2 regions of the Microbacterium sp. TPU 3598 genome follow, and region 2 is predicted to be linked to the other one. Evidence: riboswitches for the same ligand, from Rfam matches in the RefSeq annotation. Region 2 holds a riboswitch; the other holds the start of a gene.

Region 1 (4,414 bases), 1.8 Mb from region 2:
GGACGGATCGCTGCCGGCGATGCTGAGCACCCGCGGCACGGCGCCGGCGAGCCAGCGCCGGCGGAACTCCGCTGCCGTGGCCTCGGGATCGTCGGCGGCGCACAGCACCGAGACGACGGCGAGCCCGGCCGCACCGGCGTCGCGGAGGGATTCCGTGTCATCGATGCCGACGCCGCCGATCGCCACGCACGGCAGCGAGCTGGCCGCCACGAGATCACGGAAGCCGTCGACGCCGAGAGGAGCGGGGTGATCGGGTTTGGTGGCGGTCGGGCGGATCACACCGACACCCAGATAGTCGACGGTGCCGGCGGGCAGAGCATCGACCGCGTCGAGATGCGCACGAGTGTTCGCGGTGAGGCCGACCAGCGCGTCGGGTCCGAGCGCCTCACGCGCACGCAGCACCGAGGCATCGCCCTGTCCCAGATGCACGCCGTCGACCCGAGCGCCCCGTTCCCGGGCAGCGACCACGGCGTCCAGCCGGTCGTTCACGACGAGCAGCGCCCGCCCGTCGATCACCCGCGACAACGCGATCAGCTGATCGACCGTCTCGGCGTCGGTCGCGTCCTTATCGCGCAATTGGACGATTCGCACCCCACCGTCGACCGCTCGGCGCACCGTCTCGACGACGCCCCTGTCCCCGCAGAGCGCCGCGTCCGTGACGAGGTAGAGCGAGAGATCGGCGTTCACCGGACGCCGCCTTCGACGCGTGCATCGGCTCTGATGTCGTCGGGGCCCACCGCGGCGAGCGCATCCAGCAGGGCGACGGCGAAGCTGCCCGGCCCCGCGGATGTCGCCGCTGCCCGCTCGGCGGCGATCGTGTAGACGAGGCTCGCGGAAGCCACAGCGGTCAGCGCATCGTGATCCGTCGCCTCGGCCGCACCGAGGAAGGCCGCCATCACCGCGCCGAGCGCGCATCCTCCTCCCGTCACGCGGGTCAGCAGCTCGTGGCCGTTGGCGAGGCGCAGCATCCGCACCCCGTCGGTGATGAGATCGATCGGCCCCGACACTGCGACCACCGCGCCCGTGGTCCGCGCGAGCGTTGCGGCGGCATCGGCTGCGGAGTCCGTGGTGTCGGTGGCATCCACCCCACGTCCGCCCGTGCTGAGCCCGGCGAGGGCGAGGATCTCGGAGGCGTTGCCGCGGATAGCGGTCGGTCGGTGCTGCGCGAGCCGGTGGGCGAGGGCGGTGCGCACCGGAAGCGCACCGATCGCTACCGGGTCGAGAACCCAAGGCGTACCGTTCGCCGCGGCTCCGGCGACCGCCTCCAGACTCGCCGCCCGCTGCTCGGGCGCGGGAGTCCCCAGGTTGATCAGCACCCCGGAAGCGACCCCGGCGAACATCCCCGCCTCGTCGACGATGTCGACCATTGCGGGGGCGGCCCCCAGTGCCAGCAGCACGTTGGCGGTGAATCCCGTCACGACCGCATTGGTGATGCAGTGCGTCAACGGCGGAGCCTCGCGCAGCACCTCCAGGAGGGTCGCGGCGGAACCGGCGAGGTCGTGGGTGGATTCAGGACGCAGAAGATCGCTCATCGCGACATCCCTTCGCTAGTACGAACTAGATCAGGTTCGACGGGTCTGTTCTCAGCCGCGGATCGCGGCACCCCGTGTCACTGCTCGCAGTCTAGCGATCGCTCAGCAGAGCCCTCTCCTCTGCCCGTGTGAGGCCGGCATGGCGCTCCCGGTCGACGCCTCGTGACCGTTCGTCGGCGACGACGCGCTCGATCGTGTCCGTGAGCGGACGAAGCCGCCCGCCGCTCGCGTGGAATGCGCGATTCGAGCGGGTCATGAAGCCACTCATGTCGGTCGGCAGCCACAGCGGCAGGGACCGCGGCCCCGCCCAGTACTCGACGTCGTGCGCACGGAGCCATCCCTCGTCCGCGACGAACACGGAGCCGGTGTGACCGACCGCGAGGCGCACCGCACCCAGCACATCGGCGAGGGGGTGCTCATCGCCTACGCCGTTGACCGCGCCGCTGCGTGTCGCCGTGACGATGTACGCCGCGAGATCGTCGACATCGATGACCTGCGTGCTCCCTCCCTCGAGAGGCGGCAGCAGCACGGCTTCCGAGCCTGCTCGCGCGAACGCCGCGGCCCAGTACCCGAACCGGTCGCTGGGGTCGCCGTCGCCCACGATGAGCCCAGGGCGCACGATGAAGCCGCGCTCCCCCAGGCGCAGGACAGCATCTTCGGCTGCTGCCTTCTGCGCACCGTAGTCGTACTCATCACCCGGGCTCGCAGCCGGATGTCGCGGCGTCGACTCATCTGCTCCGACCGTCTCGTCATCGGAGTACACCGAGACGGACGATACGTAGGTCCAGCGCCCCGCCCGATCGCCGAGCGCATCGACCGCGGTCTCGACCTGCACCGCCTGGGACGAGACGTCCACGACGTGATCCCAGTCCCGCCGCGAGAGATCGGCATAGACGTCGGCATCCTCACGATCGCCGCGCACGAGCACGGCACCCTCGGGGGCCGGACGAGAACCGCGGCCGAGACACGTGACCGCGGCGCCTTCGTCGACCCACCTCCGGGCGATGCGCCCGGAGAGCCAGCCCGTACCGCCGAGGATCAGAACATCCGTCATGATTCCATGTCATCAGGTGGCGGATCTCTGCGGAACCTCTTCCGCCCACAGCAGATCGGTTCAGAGCAGATCGGTGGGCGTGCGCAGACGATCCAGGCCCGCGAGCACCGGGACGCTCCACGCGGGATCGGGCTGCCAACGTGTCCACGCGGCGTCGAACGGCCAGCCACCGGACTCGAACGAGGCGATGGCCGCGTCCGCGTACCGCTCGATCTGCGCCGCCTGCTCGGGGCTGAGACGCCCCTGCTGGATCGCGGCGACGAGCTCGTCCTCGTCTTTGAGGTGGATGCCGCCCTCCGGATCGATCTCGACGTCGAGGATGTGGTCGGACGAGTAGGTGTCGTGATCGGTGCGCAGATGGGCGTTCTCGAGGTTCACGTACCAGCCGGCGAAGGACCAGTCCGGGCCTGTGGTGTCGCTCCAGAACAACCAGACCGACCATGGCAGCCCGGCGGGGGCGATGCACAGCACGCCGTTCCCGCGCCAGGGCTCGACGATGCGCGTCCGCGGCTCGAGCCAGCGTCGCGCGAGCGGTACTTCACGCACTCGCTGTCCGCCGAGAGCTCCCGGAGCCTCCTGCAGCGTTCCGGGCGCGAGCCATGCGACGAGCCCCCGTTCGTCGTCGCGCACCACCCGCATCGGAGCGATCCTGGAGGGCTCCCCCGGCTGCCATCCCGGCTTCCGATAGTGCCAGTCGATCTGCATGCCCGACTCGAGGAACGGTCCTTCTCCGAGCGGCCGCGCGTCATCCAGGACGGCGGCCGGAGTGCCCTGGGGGAGGATTCTCATCCCGCCACGGTACTCCGGCGCCGACCGGAATCGTCTGACCGACGACACGGTACGTCCCACGACGCGGTGCGTCGCGCTCCCGTGCTCAGTCGCGCAGTGCGGCTCCGAAGCGCTGTGCGGCGACCTCGACACCGGCGAGCTTGGCCTCGGTGGCCTCGGCCGCCGTGAGCGTGCGATCGTCGGCACGGAAGCGCAGGGCGAACGTCAGGCTCTTCGAGCCGTCCGGCACGCCCTCCCCGCGATATTCGTCGACGAGACGCACCGATTCCAGCAGCGCACCGGCACCCTCGGCGAGAGCCGCCTGCACATCCGCGGCCGGAACGTCTGCCGGCAGCGTGAGCGAGACGTCCTGCGTCGCAGCAGGGAACGTCGACAGCGAGGCCGCGACGACCCGACCACCGGCGAGCGACAGGATGCGGTCGAGGTCGAGCTCGAACACGGTCGCGCGCCCCGGAAGGTCGGCGCCCTCCGCCACAGCGGGATGCAGCTCACCGACGTAGCCGACCTCTTCCCCGGCGACCCGGAGCGATCCGGTGCGTCCGGGGTGCAGGGCCGCACGCTCGGCCTGGACCACGTCGATGTCGACGCCCGCCGCCGCCGCGATGACGCGGACCGCGTCCAGTGCCTCGACGAGACCTGCGGCTTCGGCGGGACGACCGGGCTGACGCGGGGAGACAAGGCCGGTGAGCAGCGCGGAGATGAACCGGTGCTGCGGCGGGATCGACGCGTTCAGGGCGGCGAGCGTCTCATCGGACGGGCGCTCGCCCAGCGGCGGCACCTCGTCCGTGCCGTACTCCACGCCCGGCTCGGGCAGGAAGACCACGCCGGTCTCGAAGATCGCCAGGTCGGTGAGTCCGCGCGAGATGTTGCGGTGCGCGGTCTGCAGCAGACCGGGAATGAGCGAACGACGCAGATACGGCGCCTGCCCGTCGAGTGGATTCGCCAGGCGGATGCTCGGGAGGTGTTCACCCGATGCGGAGCCGTGGAGGTCGTTCTGCGCCTCGGTGGTGAACGGGAACGACGGCGTCTCGACGAGACC
Region 2 (4,414 bases):
CATGCTCGACGGCCAGGACATCGCCGAGGTGACCCGCGACGAACTGCGGTCGCGCACCGGCATGGTGCTCCAGGATCCGTGGCTGTTCGCCGGCAGTATCCGCGAGAACATCCGCTACGGTCGCTCCACCGCGACCGATGACGAGGTTCTCGCCGCCGCCAAGGCGACCTATGTCGATCGCTTCGTGCACGCCCTCCCCGAGGGCTACGACACGGTGCTCGACGAGGATGCCGCGAACGTGTCGGCAGGCGAGCGTCAGCTCATCACCATCGCGCGGGCATTCGTCGCTCAGCCGTCGATCCTCATCCTCGATGAGGCCACGTCGGCCGTCGACACCCGCACCGAACTGCTGCTGCAGCACGCGATGGCCGCGCTTCGTGAAGGACGCACGTCGTTCGTGATCGCGCACCGACTGTCGACCATCCGCGACGCAGACCTCATCCTGGTGATGGAGCACGGTGACATCGTGGAGAAGGGGACGCACGACGAGCTCATCGCCGCGCGGGGCGCCTACTGGCGTCTGTACCAGTCGCAGTTCGAGCAGGCGGCGACCGACATCGACGCCGAAGACGCCCTCACCGGCACGACGCCCGTCGTCGTCTCGGGCGATGCGAGCGATGCCGAAGGTGCAGGAGAGGAGGCTGCGGCCGCCGTTGCCGGAGCCTCGATCGGTGCTCAGCTGCCCGCTGCCGAGACGGCGGCAGCCCAGGCACTGCTGGAAGACGGGGCCGACGGTTCGAGCCACCGTTCCTGAGCGTTCCCGCCCTGCGGCATCCCTACGACGACGCCCCACTCCGCTCACGCGGGGTGGGGCGTCGTCGTAGGGATGCGTCGTCGCGGGCGCCGGCACGGCGCGCGTGACGAGGTGTCAGGAGCGGTCGGCCCTGATTCCGAGCAGCTCGAGCGGGTGGGTCAGACGCCACCACGGGCTCGGCCCCTCCACATCCTCGGCCAGCACCAGAGGCGTGGTGACGGTGTTGAGCGGACCGGTCGTCGTCAGCGTGCCCACGGCGTCGTCCTGTTCACGGTCTTCGCCGAGATCGAAGGCCGTCGCCGCGGTGGCGGTCGCCCCGTTCCACAGCACCACATCGGCATCGGTCTCGGTGATGACGTCGACCTCCTCCCCCCAGGGGGTCGTGACCTGACCGACCACGGTGTCCTTCGCGACGGCGGGCGGCTGCGCCTCCAGCGCCGCTTCCGCCTCCGCGAACAGGGAGCGGGTGAGAGCGAGTCGCTCATCGTTGCCGGCCTGGTTCAGCGCCGCGGCGAAGAGGTGCACGGTCGTGTCGCCGATGACGACGTCCTTCGCGGTGAGCAGGTTCCAGCCGACGAGCGTGCCGGTCTTGACGCCGACGACACCGGGATCGTCGAGCATCCCGTTCGTGTTGACGACGGTGCCGGCGCCCGGGAGGTCCACCGACTTGGTGCCGACGATCTCGGCGAACACCGGGTTCTGCATGGCACGCTCGCCGAGGGCGACCAGCGCCTCGGGGGTGGCCACATTGCGCTCGTCGAAGCCGGACGGCGTCACCACGGTGATGCCGGTGAGGCCTCGTTCGCGCAGCCACACCTCGGCGGCCCGGGCGAATTCGCGATCGGACCCCCAGATCTCGCTCGCGAGCCGGTCGATGTAGTTGTTCGCCGATCCCATCAGCGTGCCCTGCAGGAGTTGATATTCGGTCAGCACCCCGCCGATCGGCACATCCAGTGCGGACTGGTCGCTGCGCCGGTAGTCCCAGTACTTCACGCTGTCGGCCCGGGTGAACGAGAACTCGGGCCCCTGTTCGCCCACCGCCAGCGGCATACGGTCGAGCACCATCAGGCTGCTCACGACCTTGGTGATGCTCGCGATGCTCACCGCATCGGGGATCGAGGCCGCAGTGGTCATGCCGGAGATGCCGACGGCGCCCGCGCCCTCGGTGGGCCAGGTGACGGTGGCTGCGGCAGCGGGCGTCGTCGCGAACTCGACGGACTGCACTGTCGGAGGTACCTCGTGCAGCGGCCAGAGCAGCGTGGTGCCGGCATACGCGGCGACGAGGCCCACGAGCGTGGCCAGCGGAACGAGGATGCCGGGACGGGCGATGGCCGGGCGCAGGCGTGCCCCGCGGAGCAGGCCGTTCGTCCGCTCGGCTTCCGACGTCTCGTCGAGAGTCGCGGTGGCGGTGTGGTCGGCCACCGTCGCGGGGTCCACCCAGGTCAGAGCGGTGGCGGTGGTGGTCTCGTCCGCCCACTGGGGGGTGGTCGCGTCGAGCGCGGCGAGGGGATCGTCGGCGTCTCCTGCGGCAGTCTCACGCGGAACGAATGGCGGTTTCGTCAGAGCGTGCGTGGCCGGTTCCGGGGCGACCACCGATTCCGGTGCGAGCGCGCGCGTCGACGTCTGCTCGGCCGTGAGCACCGAACCGCCAGACGCGGCATCGACGGAGCCGGAGGGGGCGGTGGTCGCGGGGCCGTCGTCACGGACGACGCCCGTCGCCTCGTCGGCGGGATCTGTTGCGGTCACTCGTTCACGGTACCCAATCCCGGGCGGGTTCCGCGGCGCACAGCCCTGTCGCCACGCGGGTGTCGCCAGCGGGTAGGATCTTCAGCACAACCACGGGAGTCCGGCGAGCCGGGCTGAGAGGGAGCGAATCGCGCTTCGACCGTCGAACCTGATCTGGGTCATGCCAGCGCAGGGAGGAGTTCAGATGAGTACGCCTACGTCCACATCCGCACAGCAGGCATCCGCCGATGCGAACGGGCTGCACCGCCCATCGATCTGGCGCTGGCGCGTCGTCGACATCGTCGTCGCCGCTGTCCTCGGCGTCGCGATCGGTCTCGTGTTCTGGGGATGGAACACCATCGGATACGCCTGGTTCGGCGCGGCCGACGCCCTGACACCGGGCCTCGGTGGCATCGCCGTGGGCATCTGGCTGCTCGGCGGTGTCGTCGGCGGTCTCGTGATCCGCAAGCCGGGGGCCGCGCTCGTGGTCGAACTGGTCGCCGCGATCGTGTCGATGCTGATCGGCAACGTGTGGGGTGTCTCGACCGTGTTGTCGGGCATCGTGCAGGGCCTCGGTGCAGAGATCATCTTCGCCCTGTTCTTCTACCGTCGTTTCGGGATCGCAGTCGCTGCGCTCGCCGGCGTCGGAGCCGCCGTGGCCGCCTGGGTGTTCGAGCTGTTCTACGGCAGCTCGCCGAACATCCTGAAGTCGGTCGAGTTCAACACGATCTATCTGATCAGCGTGGTCGTCTCCGGGGCGATCCTGGCCGGCGTGGTCGGTTGGCTGCTCGTGCGTGCCCTCGCCGTCACCGGCGCCCTCAACCGCTTCGCCGTCGGGCGAGAGCACGTGCGCGAGGTCTGAGCGTGACCCTCGCCCCCCCGGCCCGCGTGCAGGCTGCGGGCTGGGGCTGGCGGTACGCCGGTCGAAAGCGTCCCGCCGTCGCGGACGTCTCCTTCACGATCGAACCGGGGGAGCGGGTGCTCCTGCTCGGCGCCTCGGGTGCAGGGAAGTCGACGCTGCTCGCCGGTCTCGCCGGGGTCCTCGGCGATGACGACGAGGGGGAACGGACGGGTTCGTTGCGCATCGACGGTGCGGCCCCCGAGTCACGGCACGGTCAGGTCGGACTCGTCCTGCAGGACCCGGACGCCGGCATCGTGCTGTCGAAGGTCGGCGACGACGTCGCGTTCGGCTGCGAGAACCTGGGCGTCGCGGCGTCCGAGATCCCGGGGCGCGTCGCCGAGGCGCTCGACGCCGTCGGCCTCGATGTTCCGCTGCGACGCCCCACGAAGGCGCTCTCCGGCGGGCAGAAGCAGCGGCTGGTGCTGGCCGGTGTGCTCGCGATGCGACCGGGTCTGCTGCTGCTCGACGAGCCCACCGCGAACCTCGACCCGGACGGGGTGCGGGAGGTGCGGGCGAGTGTCGAGCGCGCCGTCGAGACGACCGGCGCGACGCTCGTGGTCGTCGAGCACCGCACCCCGATCTGGGTCGATCTGATGACGCGCGTGATCGTGCTGGCGGCCGACGGAGGACTCCTCGCCGACGGTGCGCCCGCGCAGGTGTTCGCGGCCCACGGCGACGTGCTCGCCGATGCGGGGGTGTGGGTGCCCGACCGCGGCATCGACCTTCCGATGCTCGAACAGGTTCCCGCCTCCGATGCCCTCACGGCCTCCGCGCTCTCGATCGCGAGAGAGGCGGGCGTCGTCGTGCAGTCGGGGCTCGACCTGCGCGTGCCGCGTGCGAACGCGACCGTGATCACCGGGCCGAACGGCGCGGGCAAGTCGACGCTCGCACTCACCCTCGCCGGTCTGATCCCGGAGCAGGCCGGCGAAGTGCGTTCGGCACCCGAGCTGGCGGGGCGCAAGGGCCCCCGCCCGATCCGCTGGTCCTCGCGGGAGCTGCTCACCCGTATCGGCATGGTCTTCCAGGAGCCGGAG

What was found. Region 2 has a riboswitch for thiamine pyrophosphate ahead of MST3598_RS15925 (ECF transporter S component). Riboswitches for the same ligand answer to the same signal wherever they lie in the genome.
Region 1: another riboswitch for thiamine pyrophosphate. It lies ahead of thiM (hydroxyethylthiazole kinase); the one in region 2 lies ahead of MST3598_RS15925 (ECF transporter S component).

Annotation. Positions count from the first base shown of each region.
Region 1 is NZ_AP017975.1:1,323,282-1,327,695, reverse strand. Features, by position in the region: gene MST3598_RS06250 (bifunctional hydroxymethylpyrimidine kinase/phosphomethylpyrimidine kinase) at 1-687, opposite strand, end outside; gene thiM (hydroxyethylthiazole kinase) at 684-1,532, opposite strand; TPP riboswitch at 1,523-1,617, opposite strand; gene MST3598_RS06240 (NAD-dependent epimerase/dehydratase family protein) at 1,624-2,586, opposite strand; gene MST3598_RS06235 (DUF402 domain-containing protein) at 2,647-3,375, opposite strand; gene pheT (phenylalanine--tRNA ligase subunit beta) at 3,461-4,414, opposite strand, start outside.
Region 2 is NZ_AP017975.1:3,331,797-3,336,210, reverse strand. Features, by position in the region: gene MST3598_RS15935 (ABC transporter ATP-binding protein) at 1-754, shown strand, start outside; gene MST3598_RS15930 (D-alanyl-D-alanine carboxypeptidase family protein) at 869-2,500, opposite strand; TPP riboswitch at 2,583-2,692, shown strand; gene MST3598_RS15925 (ECF transporter S component) at 2,685-3,341, shown strand; gene MST3598_RS15920 (ABC transporter ATP-binding protein) at 3,338-4,414, shown strand, end outside.